Linked DNA regions of Bradyrhizobium sp. AZCC 1610. The protein of the gene in region 2 interacts with the protein of the main gene of each other region in a pairwise test. Links are inferred from orthologs where the notes say so. Each region holds a gene or a part of one and is shown on either strand. Other genes may lie near its edges.

Region 1 (11,025 bases), 2.4 Mb from region 2 along the record:
GACCGTTGGCGATGGCGCGACCGGAGGCTGCCCATGGAAAGACGGCCTTGCCGACCTTGAGCCCCTCGGCCTTGCACTGATCCTCGGTCTTGCCGGCCCAGGCAACCTCGGGGTCGGTGTAGGCGACGGAAGGAATCTGCCGCGCGTCGAAATACGACTTTTCGCCATGCGCGACCTCCGCGGCCACGTGGCCTTCGTGCACGGCCTTGTGCGCCAGCATCGGCTGCCCAATGATGTCTCCGATCGCAAAGATGTGCGCCACGTTGGTGCGCATCTGCTTGTCGACGTCGATGAAGCCTCGCTCGGTCACCGCGATGCCGGCCTTTTCAGCCCCGATCTTCTTGCCATTCGGGCTGCGGCCGACCGACACGAGCACGAGGTCATAGACCTGCGGCCCGGCAGGCGCCTGCCCGCCCTCGAAACTCACCTCGATCCCGGCTTCGGTCACCTTCGCGCCCATCGTCTTGGTCGTCAGCATGACCTTGTCGAAACGGCCCGCGTTCGCCTTCTCCCAGACCTTGACCAGATCGCGGTCGGCTCCCTGCATCAGGCCGTCGAGCATTTCGACAACGTCAATGCGCGAGCCGAGCGTCGAATACACCGTCGCCATTTCGAGCCCGATGATGCCGCCGCCGATCACCAGCATGCGCTTGGGGATTGATTTCAGCTGCAGGGCGCCGGTCGAATCGACGATGCGCGGATCCTCGGGCAAAAACGGCAGTTTCACGGCCTGGCTGCCCGCGGCGACGATGGCCTTGGCGAACTTGACCGTTTTCTTGCCGCCCGCCGCGATGACTTCGAGATGATGCGAGTCGAGGAAGGTCCCGACGCCGGTCGCAACCTCGACCTTGCGGGCCTTCGCCATGCCGGCAAGGCCACCCGTCAGCTTCTTGATCACGCCGTCCTTGAACCCGCGCAACTTGCCGAGGTCGATCTGCGGCGCTCCAAAGGAGATGCCATGATCAGGCAGATGCCTGACCTCGTCGACCACGGACGCCGTATGCAGCAACGCCTTGCTCGGGATACAGCCGACATTGAGACACACCCCTCCGAGCGTATCGTAACGCTCGACCAGCACGGTCTTCATACCGAGATCGGCGGCGCGAAAGGCGGCCGAGTAACCGCCGGGACCGGCGCCTAGCACCAGCATGTCGCATTCGATATCCGCCTTGCCGGAATAGGATGCCGCGGATGACGTGGCTGGCGGCGGCGCGGTGGCGGCCGGCTGCGACGCCGGCGCGGGCTTCGGCGCCGCCGCGGCGCCTGTGGCCTCCAGCACCAGGATGGTCGAGCCTTCGCTCACCTTGTCGTCAACCTTGACCCTGACCTCCTTCACGACGCCGGCGTGGGACGACGGGATCTCCATCGATGCCTTGTCGGATTCGACCATGATGAGGCTGGTGTCGACCGCGACGGTCTCGCCCGACTTCACCATCACCTCGATCACCGCAACGTCCTTGAAGTCACCGATATCAGGGACCTTCACTTCGATCTGCTGAGCCATGCTGCTTCCCCCGATCTCAGAACAGCACGCGCCGCAAATCGGCGAGCACGTTTGCGAAGTAGACGTTGAAGCGCGCGGCCGCCGCACCGTCGATGACGCGGTGATCCCACGACAGCGACAGCGGCAGCGTCAGCCGCCAATTCGATGTCTTGCCGTCGGAGGAGTGATGCTTCCAGTAACCCTTGCAGACGCCCATGATCGCGACTTCGGGCGCGTTGATGATCGGCGTGAAATAGATGCCGCCGATGCCGCCGAGCGAGGAGATCGAGAAAGTCCCACCCTGCATCTGGTCGGGCTTGATCTTGCCTTCGCGCGCGAGCTTGGCGAGCCCGTTCATCTCCTTGGCAATCTCCGGCACCGATTTTTTGTCGGCGTCGCGGATGACCGGCACCATCAGGCCATTCGGTGTGTCCGCGGCAAAGCCGATGTGCCAGTAATTCTTGTAGACGAGCGTGTCGCCATCGAGGCTTGCATTGAATTCCGGGAATTTTTGCAGCGTCGCTACCGCGGCTTTCACCATAAACGGCAGGAGCGAGAGCTTTACGCCGCTCTTCTCCAGCTCCTTATTCATCGTCACCCGGAATTGTTCGAGATCGGTGATATCAGCCTCGTCGTGGGTCGTTACATGCGGGATGACCACCCAGTTGCGGTGAAGATTGGCCGCGGAAATCTTCTTGATGCGGCCGAGCTCCTTGCGCTCGACCGGGCCGTACTTCGCAAAATCGACCTTGGGCCAGGGCAGAAGATCGATGCCGCCGACGCCGCCTCCGCTTGCGGCGGCTGCTTGCGGTTTGGCCGGCGCCGCTCCGCCCTTGCCGAAGGCCTCAACGTCTTCACGCTGAATGCGGCCGTGATTGCCCGAGCCCTTGACCTTGCCGAGATCGACGCCCAGTTCGCGCGCCAGCTTGCGCACTGCCGGGCCGGCATAGGCGAGCGCGAAGCTCCTTTCGTCAAAGGCGCCGACCACCGCCGTTCCAGCGGCGGCGGCCGGCGAGGACGCAGGCTGCGACACGGGAGGAATGTCGGCCTGCAAAGGTGCTGCCCCAGTTGCGAGCGATAGGATGATCGAGCCCTCGCTGACCTTGTCGCCGGTCTTGACCTTGATCTCGCGCACGGTGCCGGAGAGAGGCGCCGGCACTTCCATCGTCGCCTTGTCCGACTCGAGTGCGATCAGCGGGTCCTCCGCTTTCACGCTGTCGCCGGCCTTTACGAAGATTTCGATAACCGGCACGTCCTTGAAGTCGCCGATATCGGGAACTCGCACCTCGGCAACACCCGCCGGTGCGCTGACCGGCGATGGCGGAGCGCTGACGACCGGGCGCGGCTCGGCCTGCTCCGCGCCCGCGCCCGCGCCCGCGAACTGCACAACCACCGTGCCTTCGCTGACCTTGTCGCCAACCTTCACCACCACCGACTTCACCACGCCATCGCGCGGCGACGGCACCTCCATGGTTGCCTTGTCGGACTCCAGCGAAACCAGCGGATCCTCGGCCTTCACCTTGTCGCCGGGCTTGACGAAGATCTCGATCACCGGGACGTCCTTGAAGTCGCCGATATCGGGAACCTTGATGTCGATCAGACCACTCATCGTTCTGTCCTCGGCTCCGCTGGCTCACACGGTCCAGGGCGCAGCACGCCCGGCGTCGATTTTGTATTTGGCGATGGCTTCGGCCACGGTGGCCGGCTTAATCGCTCCGTCGTCTGCGAGCGCCTTGAGCGCGGCGACGGCGACGTAATGCCGGTCGACCTCGAAGAATTTTCGAAGCTTCACGCGATAGTCGCTGCGGCCGAAGCCGTCCGTGCCCAGCACGACGTATCGACGGCCGGCCGCCTGGACATATTCCCGGATCTGATCGGGGTAGTTGCGCATATAGTCGGTGGAGGCCACGACCGGTCCGGGATGCCCGTCGAGTTGCGCCTCCACCCAGCTCTTGCGGCGCGGCTCGGTCGGATGCAGCAGGTTCCAGCGCTCCGACGCCATGCCGTCACGACGCAGTTCGTTGAAGCTGGTCGCGCTCCAGATGTCGGCGGTGACACCGAAGTCCGCCTTGAGCAGATCTGCGGCCGCGATCACCTCGCGCAGGATCGTGCCTGAGCCGACGAGTTGGACTCGAAGTCCCTTCTTCGCGGTCTCGCCACCGCTCTTCAGGAGATAGAGCCCCTTGAGAATCCCCTCCTCCGCTCCCTTGCCAGCGTCGGCGAGCGAGGGATGCGGATAGTTCTCGTTCATCAGGGTGATGTAGTAATAGACGTCCTCCTGCGCCTCATACATGCGGCGCATGCCTTCGCGGACGATCGTCACGACCTCATAGGCAAAGGTCGGGTCGTACGACACGCAGTTCGGGATGGTGGCGGCGAGAACGTGGCTGTGGCCATCCTCATGCTGCAGCCCCTCGCCGTTCAGCGTGGTGCGGCCGGCGGTGCCACCGAGCAGGAACCCGCGAGCACGCATGTCGCCGGCGAGCCAAGCGAGGTCGCCGACGCGCTGCAGACCGAACATCGAATAGTAGATGTAAAACGGAATCATCGGCACGTTGTTCGTGCTGTAGGACGTCGCCGCGACGATCCAGCTCGACATCGCACCGCCTTCGTTGATGCCCTCCTGCAGAACCTGCCCGCTCTTGTCTTCGCGGTAATACATCAGCTGATCGGCATCCTGCGGCCGGTAGAGCTGGCCGACCGATGAATAGATGCCGAGCTGGCGGAACATTCCCTCCATGCCGAAGGTCCGGGACTCGTCCGGCACAATCGGCACGATGTGCTTGCCGATCGCCTTGTCGCGCACGAGGGTGCCGAGCATCTGCACAAACGCCATCGTGGTCGAGATTTCCCGGTCGCCGGTTGCGTCGAGCAGCCGCTGGAACGTCGACAGCGGCGGAATTTGTAAGGAGGCAGACTTGCGCCGGCGCTGCGGCAGGCTGCCGCCGAGCTTTTCGCGCTGTGCACGGAAATACTTCATCTCCGGGCTGTCTTCCGGCAGCCGGAGGAAAGGCACCTTCGCCAGATCATCGTCGGCAATCGGCACCTGGAAGCGGTCGCGGAAGCCGCGCAACGCATCCTGCGTCATCTTCTTCGCCTGATGCGCGATCATCTGGCCTTCGCCGGACTCGCCCATGCCGTAGCCCTTGACGGTCTTCGGCAGGATCACCGTCGGCTGGCCCTTGTGGTTCACCGCCGCTGCGTAGGCCGCAAACACCTTTTCTGGATCGTGGCCGCCGCGCGCGAGCTTCCAGATCTCGTCGTCGCTCATGTCGGCGACCAGTTGTTTTAATTCATCGTACTTGCCGAAGAAGTGTTCGCGTATATAGGCGCCGCTCTTGCTCTTGAAATCCTGGTACTCGCCGTCGACGCACTCCTCCATGCGCTTCAGCAGCAATCCGCTCTTGTCCTTTTCGAGCAGGCGATCCCAGCCCGAGCCCCACAGCACCTTGATGACGTTCCAGCCGGCACCGCGGAAAACGCTTTCGAGTTCCTGGACGATCTTGCCGTTGCCGCGAACGGGCCCGTCGAGCCGCTGGAGGTTGCAGTTGATGACGAAGATCAGATTGTCGAGATTTTCTCGGCCGGCGAGCGAAATCGCGCCGAGCGATTCCGGCTCGTCCGTTTCGCCGTCGCCCATGAAGGCCCAGACCTTGCGATTCGATGTCTCGGCCAGCTTGTGGTTCTGGAGATACTTCAGGAACCGCGCCTGATAGATCGCCACCAAGGGCCCCAGTCCCATCGATACCGTCGGGAACTGCCAGAAGTCCGGCATCAGCCACGGGTGCGGATAGCTCGATAAACCTTTGCCGCCGGTCTCCTGCCTGAAACCGAGAAGCTGCTCCTCGCTCAGCCGGCCTTCGAGAAAGGCACGCGCATAGATGCCGGGCGAGCAGTGTCCCTGCACGAGGATCAGATCGCCGCCATGGCTATCCGTCGGTGCATGCCAGAAGTGGCCGTAGCCGATATCGTAGAGCGTGGCAGCCGACTGGAAGCTTGCGATATGGCCGCCTAGCTCCGAGCTTTCCTTGTTGGCGCGCAGAACGATCGCAAGAGCGTTCCACCGGATGATCGAGCGAAGCTTGTGCTCGATCGCACGATCGCCCGGCAGCGCAGGCTGCTGATCCGGCGGGATCGTGTTGCAGTAGGGAGTTGTCAGCGACTGCGCTATCTGAAGCCTGTCACGGCGCGCGGCGTCAATAACCGCGTTGACGACGAACTCAGCCCGGTCATTGCCGCGATGGCCCCGGACTGCCGACAAGGCATCCAGCCACTCCCGGGTTTCCAGTGGATCCAGATCATGCGCGTCCGCAACCTTCATTACCTTCTCCATTGCAAGCCAAGCCGAAATCAGGCGTCAACGTTCATTGCGCTCCGCAGATGTGCGGAGGCGCGCGCAATGCCATGCAGGCGATATCGCCCGTGGCTTTAGGTGATGCGTTGAATACTGGCTGGCATCTGAACGTCCCCTCACGTCGTCTGTTCTTGAGCTGCCGCTTTTGCGGATAGCTTCTTTTGCAGATAGCTGTGCAGCATTCGTGCCAGACCACGAAGGCCGCGACGGTTCGCGCGCATGTCGTTCATTTTGCTGGAGATTGCGATGCAAGCCGTCGCATCCTGCGATGCGATCGGCCCGGATCTGTCCGACGCTCCGGAAAACCAGCCGGGCGAGTTGCCCGAAATGTCGGACCGGCGCGGCGACGGATGCCAAATGCAAGACTCGAAGTCGGAAACCGGCCTGCCCGCTCGAGGCGACGGTGCCCGCGCAACGCAGCGACCGGTCGTAAGCGGTCGCTGGTGGGAGGACGAAGAATCGAATTGACGAAGTTCGCTTGGATAGCGGAATGTCCGCGACCGGCGCATTTAAAGGGCTGACCAAATGACTGTCGTGCTCGATCTCCTCAACAATGATCCGCGAGCCAGGATACGGCCCGACATGCCGCGCCATCCCGAAAAGGCCAAACGACCCGACACGCCCTTACAGAGCAAGCCGGCGTGGATCCGCGTGAAAGCTCCCGGATCGGCCGAATGGGCCGAGACGAAGCGCATCGTGCGCGAGAACAAGCTCGTGACCGTCTGCGAGGAAGCCAGTTGTCCCAACATCGGCGAGTGCTGGGCGAAGAAACACGCGACCTTCATGATCATGGGCGATACGTGCACGCGCGCCTGCGCTTTCTGCAACGTCCGCACTGGCCTGCCGGGTGCCCTCGATACGGATGAACCGGTCAAGGTCGCCGAAGCGGTGGCCAAGCTGGGACTGGAACATGTGGTCGTCACCTCGGTCGATCGTGACGACCTTGCCGACGGTGGCGCCGCGCATTTCGCTGCAACCATTGCCGCGATCCGCGCGACAAGCCCGGATACGACGGTCGAAATCCTGACCCCGGATTTTCTGCGCAAAAGCGGCGCGCTCGAAGCGGTCGTTGCGGCGAAACCTGACGTGTTCAACCATAACCTGGAGACGGTGCCATCGAAATATCTGACGGTGCGGCCTGGCGCACGCTATTTCCATTCGGTCCGGCTGTTGCAGCGCGTGAAGGAGCTCGACGCAGAGATCTTCACCAAGTCCGGGATCATGGTCGGCCTCGGCGAAGACCGCAGCGAGGTGCTGCAATTGATGGACGATTTGCGCTCCGCCGACGTCGATTTCCTGACCATCGGCCAATATCTCCAACCCACGCGCAAGCACCACGCCGTTGTACGTTTCGTGCCCCCTAATGAATTTGAAGCCTACGAGAAGGTCGCCTACACCAAGGGCTTTCTGCTGGTGTCGGCCACACCACTGACACGCTCCTCGCACCACGCGGGCGATGATTTCCGCAAGTTACGCGAGCGCCGACGGGGGCCGGCGGCCAGTGCGATCGAATCGCACGTTGCGTTGCTCGACGACCGGAACTGATCCGAAGCCGAAATTGCCCTCCCGCTCGCAAACTGCCGGGTTGCAGGCGAACGCGATCGCGGGAACGACAGCGTGCAAAATCGCAGCTTTGGTAGCGGGGGAGCGGCTCGAACCCCCGAGGCAATCTGCTGGGCGAACTGCAGGACGGCGCCAATTGCGCACAAGTGCATCATTTCGATTGGTTATCCGATTTGTTCGCCGTAATACCCTATTCTACGATGAGGGCGTAACAGACCTGCCCGAGTAGCGTCCGCGGTATATGTTGGGATGAAACCACGGAGATAAGCCAACATGCTCGATGTAATGCACGACGCTTAGTTCGATTCTGGACCGAGCATTAGAAGCTCCATTTCCAAACGCGCCCAAAAAATTGGGCGGGAATAGAGTTGCTTACATAGAGAACTCAGCAACTTGAGTGCTGGCTGGGGCGGGAGGAGTCGAACCTCCGAATCGCGGAATCAAAATCAGTTTGATTATTCAACGATTCCAATGCGCGTTTTGGAAAAAATGCTAAGAATACGCTCTAGCAATTTCAATAGCTTGGGTGTGGTTTCCAAATAAGAACAGCCATCACACGGCGACAGCTAATCCGCGAAGTCGGTGCGAATGCCATTTGCTGTGCCCAGTCCGCATTCCGGCAAAGCCGTTAATTAGGAGACGTATGATTTGCTTGAACCCCTCATCCGGCGCTACGTACCACCTTCTCGCACAACGGGAGAAGCAAGAAGATAAGCCCGCTGAGCGTTCGCCTCAAACGCCTTGTCGCGCACGTGCGGACCAATCTTCATCAGGCACTCCTCGAGCGCGGCCTTGATCGCGCCATAGCTTCCTGCGAGCAAACACACCGGCCAGTCGGAGCCGAAGATCAGACGATCCTCGCCAAAGCATTTGCCGGCGTGCGCGACGAACGGAAACAGACGTTCCGCATGCCAGTCGTTCCACCTGGCCTCGGTGGCGAGACCCGAAATCTTGCACCAGACATTGCCGCAGGCGGCGAGTGCGCCGAGAAGATCGGCCCATTCACCGCTGAATCCATCGGCGATCGGCGGCTTGGCGGCATGGTCGAGGACAAAGCGCCCTCGCGGAAAGGCCTGCGCGGTCGCGATCGCGGCCGGCATTTCACGTATACGTACGAGGAGATCGTAAGTGAGATCGCGCGCAAACACCGCGGCCAAGCCGCGCTGCACGTCCTCGCGCAGCAGCCAATCAGGATCGGGCTCGTCGTGGACCTGGTGACGAATGCCGACCAGCCTGTCGCCGCCGGGCGACCCGCGCAGCCGATCGAGCGTCTCGTCGACCGCGCCGTCCGTCAGATCGACCCAGCCGACCACACCGATCACGAAGGGCGTCGCGGCGGCGACGCGCAAGAATTCCTCGGTCTCCTCGATCGAGGAACGGCATTGCACCAAAATGGTCGCATCGATCCCGTTGGCGCGAAGCAGCGGCGCGAGATCGGTCGGGCCGAAGGCGCGGCGGATCCGCGCGAGTTCAGGCGCCTCCATCCAGGGATAATCGGCGCGCGCGGGATCCCAGAAATGCTGGTGACCGTCGATCACCATGGGTCAGGCTCCGCCCGGCAGCGGCGCGGACGCGTCGACCAAATTGCGCTCGCGGAGCTCCTGCCAAAAGGAGGACGGCACCAACCGCTCGGCCATCGCGATGTTATCCGAAACCTCCGCAGCGCTGCGCGCACCTTGCAGCGCGACCGTTACCGCAGGGTTGGCCATACAGAACTGGACTGCGGCTGCCTTGAGCTGTGTGCCATGCTTGCGGCACAGCGCCTCCAGCGCCAGCGCGCGGGCGACGAGCGCCGCATCGGCGTCTTCGTAATTGAACTTCGCGCCGGCGCGCGGGTTCGCGAGGATACCGCTGTTGTAGATGCCGCCGAGAATGATGCCGATGCTCTTCGCATGGCAGATCGGAAACAACGTCGTCAGCGCGCCCTGGTCGAGCAGGGTGTAGCGGCCCGCCAGCAGGAAGAAATCGACCGGCGCGGCTTCGGCGAAGCGAGCCAGCATCGCGGATTGATTCATACCGGCGCCGATCGCCTTGACCGCGCATCGTCGCGCAAGCGCCGGAGCGCGCGGAAGGCACCGGCGACTGCATCCTCATAGTGGTCATCCGGATCATGGACGAGCAGCACATCAACGCGGTCGAGCCCGAGACGGGCGAGACTCTCCTCAACCGAGCGCATCACGCCATCGTAGCTGAAGTCGAATTGCGGCCGCTCGGCGGGGGTTCCCTTGTAGTGATCGTCTTCCGGAGCGGCAGTGGCTGAGCGCAGCAGGCGCCCGACCTTGGTCGAGATCGCGAATGAATCCCGCTTTTGCTGGCGCAGAAAACTGCCCAGGCGACGCTCGGCCAATCCAAAACCGTAAAGCGGCGCGGTGTCGAAGAAGCGGACACCGAGCGACCAGGCTCGCTCGATTGTCGCTTCTGCATCAGCGTCACTGACGGGCGAGAACAATCCGCCGAGCGGCGCCGTTCCGAGGCCGATCGCCGTGACGTCGAGCCCCTCCGCAAGCCGCGCACGCTTCATCTCAAAGATCCTTCCGAGACCGAACGTAGCACTCACTCCCCCGCAAGCGGATCGCAAGCGGGGGAGTACAGCGCCGGAACGTTGGGGCTGCGAACGTTCCTACTTCAACAGTTGAGCGACGTTGTCCTTGGTCACGAGGTCGAGGCCGGTATAAATGACCTCGGGAACCTTCTGGCCCTTCTTGATTGCCAGCAGAGCGTCCATCGCCTTCTCGCCCATCTCGAACGGCCGCTGTCCCGTAAGCGCGTTGGAGTAGCCGTCGCGCAGCAGTTCGAGCTGCATCTTCAGCGTATCGGCGACGACGAGCGTCAGCTTGCCGGCGTCGATATCCTTCTTGTTCTTGTTGACGAAGGCCTTGTAGCCTTCGGGCGCGAACATCGGCCAGCCGCCAACCGGCACGATCGCCCCCAAGTCCGGCGTCGCGGTGCGCAGGTCCGTCATCTGCTGGACCGCGAGCGCAGGATCGTCATTACAGAAGGTCGGCGAGCCCGCGACCTCGACCCACTTCGAGCCCTTGAGCGCCTCGCGCACGCCATCGACACGCTCGGCGAGGTTCTTGGCGCCGGGACCACCCGAGACGACAGCATACTTGCCGCCCTCAGGCTTGAGTTGCAGCAATTGCTTGCCGAGCGCGAGGCCGAAGTCCTTGTTGTTGGTGCCGATATAGGCAATGCGCTTGGAGCCTGGCGCATCCGCATCGAAGGTTATGACGGGAATACCGGCCGCGGTCGCGGCCTCGATCGACTTGGTCATCGCTGCGACATCCGCGACCGAGATCGCAAGGCCATCCACCTTTCGCGTAATGAAATCCTGGATGATCTGCGCCTGCGTCGCCGGCTCATGCTCGACCGGTCCCTGGTAAATGCACTCGACGTTACCAAGCTCCTTGGCGCGCTTCAGGCAGCCGTCGCGCGCGACGTCGAAGAACGGATTGTTCATCGCCTTGGGCACGATCACGAACTTGTAGGTCTGGGCGAATGCCGGGGTCGCCATCATCGCGATGGCCATGCCGGCGAGAAGTATCTTCCTCATTGGTTCCCTCCACACTTTTGTGCCTATCCTTTTTGAATTGAGTGCTCCAGAAGGCGGATAGACGATGCGTTC
Region 2 (10,555 bases):
ACGGCGCTGAAGGGCGCCAGCGGCGAGGTCCGGCACTTTGCCGACCACATCATCGCCGAGCGCGGCGTGCGCTATGGCCGCGTGGTGATGATCCCGACGGGATCCGACAAGAAGCCGAAGGCGCGCAAGCACGGCCACCGGCACGATTAGGATCACGCAGCAGGCGGCTACCTGTCGGAGCGGCCGATCACGGCCATCAGTTCCGCGATCTTTTCGCGTTGGTCGGCCTTGCTACCGCTGGAGATCGCATGTTCGACGCAATGCGACACGTGATCCCGCAGCACTTCCTCCTCGACGCGCCGCAGCGCGGCCCGCACAGCTGAAATCTGCGTGACGATATCGATGCAGTAGCGGTCCTCTTCCACCATCTTGGACAGGCCGCGGACCTGGCCCTCGATCCGGCTGAGACGTTTCTGACAGGATGCCTTGATGTCTTTTCGCATGGGTCTTATATACCCCTACAGGGTATATGTTACAAGCGCCGGAGCGAACGATGAACAAGAATGAAAACGCCGACCGAAACGGCGCGTCAAGGGGTGCCTGCTGCGACGGCGATAGCCACGCCGGCCACGACCACACCAGTCACAGCCATCACGATCGTCACGCCCACACCGCTGCAACCGTCCGCGACCCCGTCTGCGGCATGACCGTGAACCCCACGACCAGCAAGCACCGCTTCGACTATCGCGGCGAGACCTTCCATTTCTGCTCGGCCGGCTGCCGGACCAAATTCGCCGCCGATCCCGCCTCATACCTGGAAAAGGACAGCAAGCCGAAGGCCGCGGTGCCGGAAGGCACGATCTACACTTGCCCGATGCATCCGGAGATTCGCCAGGTCGGTGCGGGAAGCTGCCCGATCTGCGGCATGGCGCTGGAGCCGGAGGTCGCGAGCCTCGATGCGCCGCCCAATCCGGAACTCGCCGACATGACGCGCCGGTTCTGGGTCGGCCTCGTGCTCGCGCTGCCCGCGGTCGTCCTCGAAATGGGCGGCCATCTTGTCGGCGGCCATGGCTGGGTTGATCCGACGCTGTCGAACTGGATCCAGTTCGCCTTCGCCACACCCGTCGTGCTCTGGGCCGGCTGGCCGTTCTTCGTGCGCGGCTGGCAATCGCTCGTCGCGCGCAACCTCAACATGTTCACGCTGATCGCGATGGGCACCGGTGTGGCGTATGCCTACAGCGCCATCGGCACGGTGGCGCCAGGAATCTTTCCGGCAACCTTCCGCAGCCATGGCGGCGCGGTTTCAGTGTACTTCGAGGCGGCCGCGATGATCACCGTACTCGTGCTGCTCGGTCAGGTGCTCGAACTCCGCGCACGCGAAGCAACCTCGGGCGCGATCAAGGCGCTGCTCCAGCTCGCGCCAAAGACCGCGCGCCGCATCGGCGACGATGGCGCCGATCACGAGGTGGAAATTGACACGCTCGCGGTCGGCGACAGACTGCGGGTGCGGCCGGGCGAGAAAGTGCCGGTCGATGGCATCATTCTCGAAGGCCGCTCCTCGCTCGATGAATCGCTGGTAACAGGCGAATCCATGCCCGTCACCAGGGAGTCAGGCAGCAAGGTCATATCAGGTACGCTCAACCAGTCCGGCGGGTTCGTGATGCGCGCCGAGAAGGTCGGGCGCGACACGCTGCTTTCGCAGATCGTCAAGATGGTGGCGGATGCCCAGCGTTCTCGCGCGCCGATCCAGCGGCTGGCCGATCAGGTTTCCGGCTGGTTCGTGCCAGTCGTTATCGTCGTGGCGCTGATCGCGTTCGGCGCCTGGGCCTGGTTTGGGCCGGAGCCGCGCATGGCGTTCGGCATGGTCGCTGCCGTCGGCGTGCTCATCATCGCCTGTCCTTGTGCGCTCGGCCTCGCCACGCCGATGTCGATCATGGTCGGCGTCGGGCGCGGCGCGCAGGCCGGCGTGCTGATCAAGAACGCCGAAGCGCTCGAGCGCATGGAGAAGGTCGACACCCTGGTAGTCGACAAGACTGGCACGCTCACCGAAGGCAAGCCGAAGGTGATCGCTATCGTTCCGGCAGACGGATTTGAGGAAGGCGACATTCTGCGGCTGGCGGCCAGCGTCGAGCGCGCCAGCGAACATCCGCTGGCGGACGCCGTCGTGCGGGCGGCCGGGGAGCGCAATCTCGATCTCGGCAAGGTCGACGAATTCGACTCGCCGACCGGCAAGGGCGCCACCGGCAAGGTCGACGGTAAGACCATCGCGCTCGGTAATGCGAACTTCCTGCAATCGCTCGGCATCGAAACCGGCGCGCTCGACGAACAGGGCGAGCGCCTGCGCGGCGATGGCGCCACCGTCATCAACATCGCCATCGACGGCAAGCTCGCAGGGTTGTTCGCGATTGCCGATCCCGTGAAGCCATCGACACCGGATGCGCTGAAGGCGCTGGCGGCGGAAGGCATCAAGGTCATCATGCTCACGGGTGACAACAGGACCACGGCGAACGCCGTCGCGCGCAGCCTTGGCATTGCGGACGTCGAGGCGGAAGTGCTGCCCGATCAGAAGAGTGCGGTGGTGGCAAAACTGCAGAAGGCCGGAAGGATCGTCGCGATGGCCGGTGACGGCGTCAACGACGCACCGGCGCTCGCCGCCGCCGAAGTCGGCATCGCCATGGGCACCGGCACGGATGTCGCGATGGAAAGCGCCGGCATCACCCTCTTGAAGGGCGATCTCGTCGGCATCGTCCGCGCGCGCCGCCTGTCGCAGGCAACCATGAGCAATATCCGGCAGAACCTGTTCTTCGCCTTCATCTACAACGCTGCCGGCATCCCGATCGCCGCGGGCATTCTCTATCCGGCATTCGGCCTGCTGCTGTCGCCGATCATCGCTGCCGCGGCGATGGCACTGTCGTCCGTGAGCGTTGTCGGCAATGCGCTGCGGTTGCGGGTGACGCGGCTGTAGGTCGCCGCCCCGCGTTCCCCGGATGCTGCGCAGCGCCATCAGCGCGTTCACGCGCGTCTTCGACGCACTATGGTTTGCGGCGTGATGCGCTGCTGATCCGGGGTCCATCCACCTTGCATGTGGGTCCCGGCTCTGCGGCGCATCGCCGAAGAGGCGCTGCACCGCGTCCGGGACACGAAAGGGCATGAGACGCCCATCACGCGGCCCTGGCCGCCGTGCCGCGCGGTAATCCGGCGCGCGCCAGCCCGCCATAGAGCGCTTCTCCAGGCATTTCCGATTTCAGGATCTTGCGCACCGCGATCAGTTTCTCGATATCGATGCCCGTCTTGAACCCCTTGCTCCCGCACAGAAACACCAGATCCTCGAACACGACATTGCCGGTGGCGCCCGGCGCGAACGGGCAGCCGCCGAGACCGCCGAGCGATCCATCCAGCACGCGCGCGCCGGCATCGAGCGCGGCGGAGGCGTTGGCGATGCCCATGCCCCTTGTATCGTGCAGATGAATGCAGATCGGCTTTGAACCTGCTATCTTCACCGCCGCCGCAGTCAATTCCCCGACCTGCTTCGGCCCGGCGTACCCGACCGTGTCGGCAATTGCGACCATGTCGACGCCGGCCTCGAACAGCTTTTCCGTCAGCCGCAACACTTCCTTCGGATCGACTGCCCCAACGATCGAACAGCCCAGCGCCATCGAGATCGCGGAGTTCACCACCGGTCTGTGTGCGCTGGCGTCACGCAACTCGCAGAGCCGCTTGACGTTGGCGATGGCCGACTCGCGCGAGCGGTTGGCGTTGGCCTGGCTGTGCTCCTCGGTGGCCGAGACCACCGCCGCCACCTCGGCGACACCGGAGGCCAACGCTTCGTTGACGCCGCGTTCGTTCAGCGTCAGCGCGATGCCGTAGGCACCGGGCAGCGAGGCCACGGTCCCAATGATGTCGCGCACGTCGGCGAATTGCGGAAACGTCTTTGCCGGCAGAAACGAGCCGACCTCGAAGTGCCGCACGCCGGCGGCATATTCGTCACGGATCCAGCGCTGCTTCGCTTCCGTCGACGGAAATTTCTTCACGAGCTGCAGGCCGTCGCGCAAGCCGACCTCGCGCAGAACGATTTTGTTGTCGGGATAGAGCTCCTGGACACGGGTCATGGCAGCCTCTTGTTTTTAACGGCAGTCTTGTTTCCCCGGGGGCCGGCAGGCTCTTGTCGAAACCCTTGGGGGTATCTACCTCTCGCAAGGGCTTTTTCACAAGAGGCAAGACCGCCATGTTGGACGCCGCCGTCAAGGCGATTTCGCAGATCCTGTCGCCGCCGATGCGGACCATACTGTGGCGCTCGATCGCCCTGGCGCTGGTGCTGGTTGCGGTGCTGGCCATCGGCTTGCAGCGCGCGTTGAGCTGGTTCGCCGAGTACGGCGAAGTCTGGGCCGAGGCGATGCTGGGGCCGGGCTTCCACACGACGCTCAACATCCTTTCCTGGATCATCTCGATCGCGGCCGGGCTCGGCGTTGTCCTCGGCGGCATTTTCCTGATGCCGGCGGTCACCTCGCTGATCGCGAGCGTGTTCGTCGACGACGTCGCCGAGCACGTCGAGCGCAAACATTATCCGGCTGAGCGTCCCGGGGATGCGCTGCCGCTCGGTGTCGCGATTCCGGAAGGAATCAAGACGGCGCTGCTGACGATCCTGGTCTATTTGATCGCGCTGCCCTTCGTGCTGTTCGCGGGCGCGGGCTTTCTGATTTTCTTCGTCGCCACCGCGTGGCTCCTGGGTCGCGAATATTTCGAACTCGCCGCGATGCGTTTCCGCTCGCCGGCGGAAGCCAAAACGATGCGCAAGGACAATGCGGCCACTGTCTTCACCGCGGGCCTGTTCATCGCAGCCTTCGTGTCGATTCCGATCGTCAACCTGGCGACACCCTTGTTCGGCATGGCCTTCATGGTCCACATGCACAAACGGCTGTCCGGCCCGAGGCCGGAGCTGATTGAGCCGGCGCGGAAAACGGGAATGCCGGTGGTGTGATGGGGTTGGCGTTCCCCGGATGCTGCGCAGCGCACTCGGGATCGCGCTTCGCGCGACTCCGGCGGTGCGCTGCTGATCCGGGGTCCACGATTGCCGTCCGTGGGTCCCGGCTCTGCGGTGCACCGTGAAGACACGCTGCATCGCGTCCGGGACACACCGCGCCCGCTAAACCGTCTTTTCCGGCCAGCGGCAGAGATCGTTGATCAGGCACACCTCACAGCGCGGCGTGCGGGCGAGGCAGGTGTAGCGCCCGTGCAGGATCAGCCAGTGATGGGCGTGCAGCATGAATTCCGGCGGAATCACCTTCTCCAGCCCCAGTTCGACCTCGATCGGGGTGTTGCCGGGCGCCAGCCCCGTGCGGTTGCCGACGCGGAACACATGGGTGTCCACCGCCATGGTGTGCTCGCCATAGGCCATGTTGAGCACGACGTTGGCGGTCTTGCGCCCGGCGCCGGGCAGCGTCTCGATCTCGGCCCGCGTGCGCGGCACCTCGCCGCCGAATTCGGCGATCAGTTTTTCCGACAGTGCTATGACGTTCCTGGCCTTGTTGCGATAGAGCCCGATGGTCTTGATGTACTCGCGCACTTTCTCTTCGCCGAGCTCAAGCATCCTCTCCGGCGTATCGGCGACCGCAAACAGAGCGCGCGTCGCCTTGTTGACGCCGGCATCCGTTGCCTGCGCCGACAGCACCACGGCGACCAGCAGCGTATAGGGGTTGAGATGTTCGAGCTCGCCCTTCGGCTCCGGATTGGCTTTGCGAAACCGGCTGAACACCTCGTGGACCTCGGCCGGTGTCCAAGGTTTCGGATTTAGAGGTTTTGGCTTTGGGGACTTTGGCCTGGTTGATTTCTTCGCAGGCTTCGGCAGCGCCTTGGCGGCCTTCTTTGCCGGCTTCTTCGGCGCGGATGGAACGCTGGGCTTTTTGGCTCTGAGAGAGCGGATGATTTTGGCCATGATCGGGATATACTGATACGCGATGACCGCAGGCAACGACTTTGATCCGGCGCTTGACCAGCCGACGCTGTTTTCGGCGCGGGTGACGCCGCATCGCTCACTCAATCGAACCGGCTTTTTGGTGCTGATGGCGTTCATCAGCGCGGTGAGCTTTGTCGCCGGCATCGCATTTTTGCTGATGGGTGCCTGGCCGGTGCTCGGCTTGTTCGGCCTCGATGTGCTGGTGATCTACTGGGCGTTCCGGATCAATTTCCGCAGCGCTGCAGCCACCGAGGACATCGTGATGACGCCTTCGGAATTGCGCGTGCGCCGGGTCAGCCATCGCGGCGACGTCATGGAATGGACGCTCAATCCGCTCTGGGTGCAGCTCGAGCAGACAGGCGACCCTGAATTTGGCATCGAGCGGCTCTATCTGGTCTCCCGGGGCCGGCGCGTCTCGATCGGCTACTTTCTGGGACCTGACGAAAAGGCTAGTTTTGCCAAAGCCTTATTGGCCGCGTTGCAAATCGCCAAGCGCGGTATCACGTACAATCCGGTCGCGTAGGCTCTCTTTCTTGACGCGTTTTCTTCACGCGAACCGGTTCCCACTTCGCTCGAAAACGCTACGTTGTCGGAAATCGGGTGGTTTGGACCGCGCATGAGCCCTAAATCAGACCCCATGATGATATCAGCCATACATGACCAGCGCCTGGCCAAGCCGGGCCATCAGGCCGCCGCGCTGCGCGATTACGACTCGGTGCGCCGCGCCATCGCTTTCATCTCCGAGCACTGGCGCACGCAGCCGACCATCGAGGCGATGGCGGATGCCGCCGCCGTGACGCCGGATGAACTGCACCATCTGTTCCGCCGCTGGGCCTCGCTGACGCCGAAGGCTTTCATGCAGGCGCTGACGCTCGATCACGCCAAGGGCCTGCTGCGCGATTCCGCCAGCGTGCTCGATGCCGCGCTCGACTCAGGCCTGTCGGGCCCGGGCCGGCTGCATGATCTGTTCGTCACCCATGAAGCGATGTCGCCGGGCGAATGGAAGAACGGCGGCGCCGGCATGACGCTGCGCTACGGTTTCCACGCTTGCCCATTCGGCACCGCGATCGTGATCGCGAGCGACCGCGGGCTGGCAGGGCTTGCCTTCGCCGATCCCGGCGAGGAGCCGATGGCGTTTGCCGACATGAAGCGGCGCTCGCCGAACGCGACCTATGTCGAGGACCACGACGGCACGACAGCTCTCGCGCAACGCATCTTCGATACGCGGCTGTGGCGGCCGGACCAGCCCCTCCGCGTGGTCCTGATCGGCACCGATTTCGAGGTGCGGGTGTGGGAGACGCTGCTGAAGATCCCGATGGGCCGCGCGGTCTGCTATTCCGACATCGCCAACAAGATCAAAAACCCGAAGGCATCGCGCGCCGTCGGCGCCGCGGTCGGCCGCAACCCGGTGTCATTCGTGGTGCCCTGCCACCGCGCGCTCGGCAAGGGCGGCGCGCTGACCGGCTACCACTGGGGCATCACGCGCAAGCAGGCGATGCTGGGCTGGGAAGCAGGGCAGGTCGGGCTTCACTGACAGCGCTCGCCGCGCAGTCGGGATTCCACTTGGCATCGGAACATCTCCCGCGAGCAGGCGGTGCTTTCCCGGGAAGCAAGCAGGCAGCCTAACTCATTGCCTTTGAATGGCAATTCCGGCAAGCCGGCGCCGTTGTCATATCCCGGAATACCCAAGAGTGACGATTGACGATCGCAAATTGATCGCTCAAAACCACTTGTCTCAACAGCGGAAGGTGAATCTATGCAAGAACGTCGTCCGGTGATGCTGGCTATATTGGATGGCTGGGGCTGGCGCGAAGATCTGGCCGACAATGCTGTTCGTCAGGCTCACACACCGAATTTCGATCGTCTGTGGGCCACAGGTCCGCACGCATTCTTGAAGACGTCGGGACGCGATGTCGGTCTGCCCGATGGTCAGATGGGCAATTCCGAGGTTGGACATTTCAATATCGGCGCAGGCCGCATTGTGATGCAGGACTTGCCGCGGATCAACGATGCGATTGCGTCCGGCAATATCAAATCCACCGAAGCGCTCCGCTCCCTGATCCAAACGCTAAAACAGAGCGGCGGTACTTGCCATCTTGTCGGCCTGGTTTCTCCGGGCGGGGTACATTCGCATGAGGACCACGTCGCGGCGCTGGCCGTCATCCTTACCGACAATGGCGTGCCATCAGTCGTACACGCTCTCACGGATGGACGCGATACGCCGCCGAAATCTGCGGTCGATAGTTTGATGCGGCTGGAAGCCGCGCTTCCGTCGTCGGTTCCGGTTGCCACAGTGATTGGGAGATACTACGCGATGGACCGCGACAAACGCTGGGATCGCGTAGCCAAGGCCTATAATGCAATCGTTGAGGCCGAAGGCCCACGATTCGCCGACGCGCAATCAGCGATCGCTGACGCGTATGCACACGACATCACTGACGAGTTCGTTGAACCATCGGTGATCGGCAGTTACGCCGGCATCAGGGACGGCGACGGCGTGCTGTGCTTCAACTTTCGCGCCGATCGCGTGCGTGAGATTCTTGGCGCGATGCTTGATCCGTCGTTTGCTGCTTTGCCGCGCAGGCGCAACCTCCACTTCGCCGCCGCAGTCGGAATGACGCAATACAGCGACGATCTGGACAAACTGATGCAGACGATATTTCCGGCGCAGACGTTTCCGAACATTTTGGGGGAGATCACTTCTACCGCGAATCGCACACAATTGCGCCTCGCCGAAACGGAGAAATATCCCCACGTCACCTATTTTCTCAACGGTGGACGAGAAGAACCTTTTCCTGGCGAAGACCGCATCATGGTGCCTTCGCCCAAGGTCACAACCTACGACCTGCAACCGGAAATGTCGGCACCAGAGTTGACGGCAAAAACCGTGGAGGCAATCGACTCGGGCAAGTACGACCTGATCGTCCTAAATTATGCCAATCCAGACATGGTGGGCCACTCGGGGAACCTGGCGGCCGCGATCAAAGCGGTCGAAGCGGTGGATGCCGGACTCGGGAGAATCGCAGATGCGATCCAAAGAGCTGGTGGCGCGCTGCTGGTTACTGCCGACCACGGCAACTGCGAAATGATGCGTGACCCCGCGACTGGCGGCCCGCATACTTCACATACAACGGGGCCGGTGCCGCTGTTGCTCCAGGGCGGCGGCGACGTGTCATTGGCGGATGGCCGACTGGCAGATATTGCCCCGACCTTGCTCGACCTGATGCAATTGCCGAAGCCGGCAGACATGACCGGCGTGTCATTGCTGCGCCCGCACAGACGAAACTAGTCTAGAAGTCGGTCAGCCCGAGCACATCGGCCATCGTATAGAAGCCGGGCTTCCTGCCGTGTGCCCATAGCGCGGCCTTGACGGCGCCCTGCGCGAACATCGTCCGGTCCTCGGCGCGATGGGTCAGTTCAATGCGCTCCATGGGTCCGGCGAAGATCACGCTGTGATCGCCGGTGACAGTGCCGCCGCGCAGCGCTGCAAAACCGATGTCACCCGGCCGGCGCGCGCCGGTATGCCCGTCGCGGCCACGGTCCGAATGGGTGTGCAGGTCGACGCCGCGGCCGGCGGCGGCGGCTTCACCGAGCAGGAAGGCGGTGCCCGACGGCGCGTCGATCTTGGCCTTGTGATGCATTTCGACGATTTCGATGTCGAAGCTTTCGTCCAGCGACTGTGCAACGCGCTTGACCAGCGCGGCGAGCAGATTGATGCCGAGGCTCATATTGCCTGATTGCACCACCACTGCACGCGAGGTAACGCTCTTGATCACGGCCATGTCGGACACCGACAGACCGGTGGTTCCGACAATGTGCACGAGGCTACGTTCGGCGGCGATCGCGACGTTAGCGATGGTAGCGGCCGGCACGGTGAAATCCAGAATGCCGTCGGCATTGGCCGATAGTTTCCAGAGGTCGGCGGAGAGCTCAATACCGTTGGCAGGCAGGCCGGCAAGAACGCCGGCATCCTTGCCCAAAAGTTCCGAGCCCGGCGCTTCCAGCGCGCCGGTCAAAGCCGCGCCCGGCGTTTCCGAAATGACGCGCACCAGCGCACGGCCCATCCGGCCGCCGGCCCCCGCAACGATCAATCGCATATCGGCCATGGCTACACCTCTCCACGCCCTATAGCGGTCGCGGGCCGGTCCGGCAACCGATCAGGCGCTCGGGAGCTTCCGGCCGGCCAGGCGAATCCGGCCCCGGATGGAGGGAAGAGGGCAATCAAGGATGGTGACCCTGCCCTGCGTCGGAAATCGGATGCCTCGAAAGACCGGCGCCCCTAGAGGGTGAGTTCCAGCTCCTTCTTCAGAACGACCCGGCCATCGCGCTCTACAACATACGTGGCCTTGTACGTGCCGCGGTCCCAGCCGTTCGCCGGACGCTTTCTGCCGGTGAACAACATGTACTGTGCCTTGTTCGTCTGAAGTTGTGGGGCTCGATTTTCGGCGATAACGTTTCCGAGTGGGTCTTTGATGGCGAACTGTTGTGCGTCGCCTATCTTCAGGCCGATGACACGAACAAAAGCAACAATCGCTGCCGCGCTGGCAGACGGCAATTCCTTGCCCGCGCTTCCGTCCTCGATGAGCTCCATCGTCACCGGACCGTTCGCGAAGCCGGCGTTCAGAACGGTTCGTTCCTGATAAGCAAGTTGCGCGTGATGTG

Evidence for each region.
Region 1: the proteins of nth (region 2) and aceE interact in binary tests that used the Escherichia coli proteins (3 or more experiments, as listed by UniProt). The link is inferred for Bradyrhizobium sp. AZCC 1610 from one-to-one orthologs.

What each region holds. Positions count from the first base shown.
Region 1 is NZ_JAZHRR010000001.1:4,909,131-4,920,155, forward strand. The notes cover bases 2,917-6,123. They hold aceE (pyruvate dehydrogenase (acetyl-transferring), homodimeric type), read right to left. Parts: upstream 5,805-6,123; coding sequence 3,117-5,804; downstream 2,917-3,116. Other genes in these bases: V1279_RS24325 (dihydrolipoyllysine-residue acetyltransferase), read right to left, coding at 2,917-3,092; V1279_RS24335 (hypothetical protein), read left to right, coding at 6,057-6,123. In the rest of the region: lpdA (dihydrolipoyl dehydrogenase), read right to left, coding at 1-1,504; more of V1279_RS24325, read right to left, coding at 1,521-2,916; more of V1279_RS24335, read left to right, coding at 6,124-6,305; lipA (lipoyl synthase), read left to right, coding at 6,363-7,382; V1279_RS24345 (amidohydrolase family protein), read right to left, coding at 8,072-8,941; V1279_RS24355 (sugar-binding protein), read right to left, coding at 10,021-10,953. UniProt on the Escherichia coli protein: Component of the pyruvate dehydrogenase (PDH) complex, that catalyzes the overall conversion of pyruvate to acetyl-CoA and CO(2).
Region 2 is NZ_JAZHRR010000001.1:7,306,915-7,317,469, reverse strand. Bases 3,979-6,715 are described here. They hold nth (endonuclease III), read right to left. Parts: upstream 5,873-6,715; coding sequence 5,084-5,872; downstream 3,979-5,083. Other genes in these bases: V1279_RS35795 (bifunctional helix-turn-helix domain-containing protein/methylated-DNA--[protein]-cysteine S-methyltransferase), read left to right, coding at 6,531-6,715; V1279_RS35800 (DUF2244 domain-containing protein), read left to right, coding at 5,895-6,416; V1279_RS35810 (sulfate transporter family protein), read left to right, coding at 4,166-4,918; V1279_RS35815 (hydroxymethylglutaryl-CoA lyase), read right to left, coding at 3,979-4,049. In the rest of the region: nickel-responsive transcriptional regulator NikR, read left to right, coding at 1-150; V1279_RS35825 (metal-sensitive transcriptional regulator), read right to left, coding at 168-443; V1279_RS35820 (heavy metal translocating P-type ATPase), read left to right, coding at 494-2,905; more of V1279_RS35815, read right to left, coding at 3,102-3,978; more of V1279_RS35795, read left to right, coding at 6,716-7,427; gpmI (2,3-bisphosphoglycerate-independent phosphoglycerate mutase), read left to right, coding at 7,650-9,182; dapB (4-hydroxy-tetrahydrodipicolinate reductase), read right to left, coding at 9,184-9,999; V1279_RS35780 (M23 family metallopeptidase), read right to left, coding at 10,173-10,555. UniProt on the Escherichia coli protein: DNA repair enzyme that has both DNA N-glycosylase activity and AP-lyase activity. The DNA N-glycosylase activity releases various damaged pyrimidines from DNA by cleaving the N-glycosidic bond, leaving an AP (apurinic/apyrimidinic) site.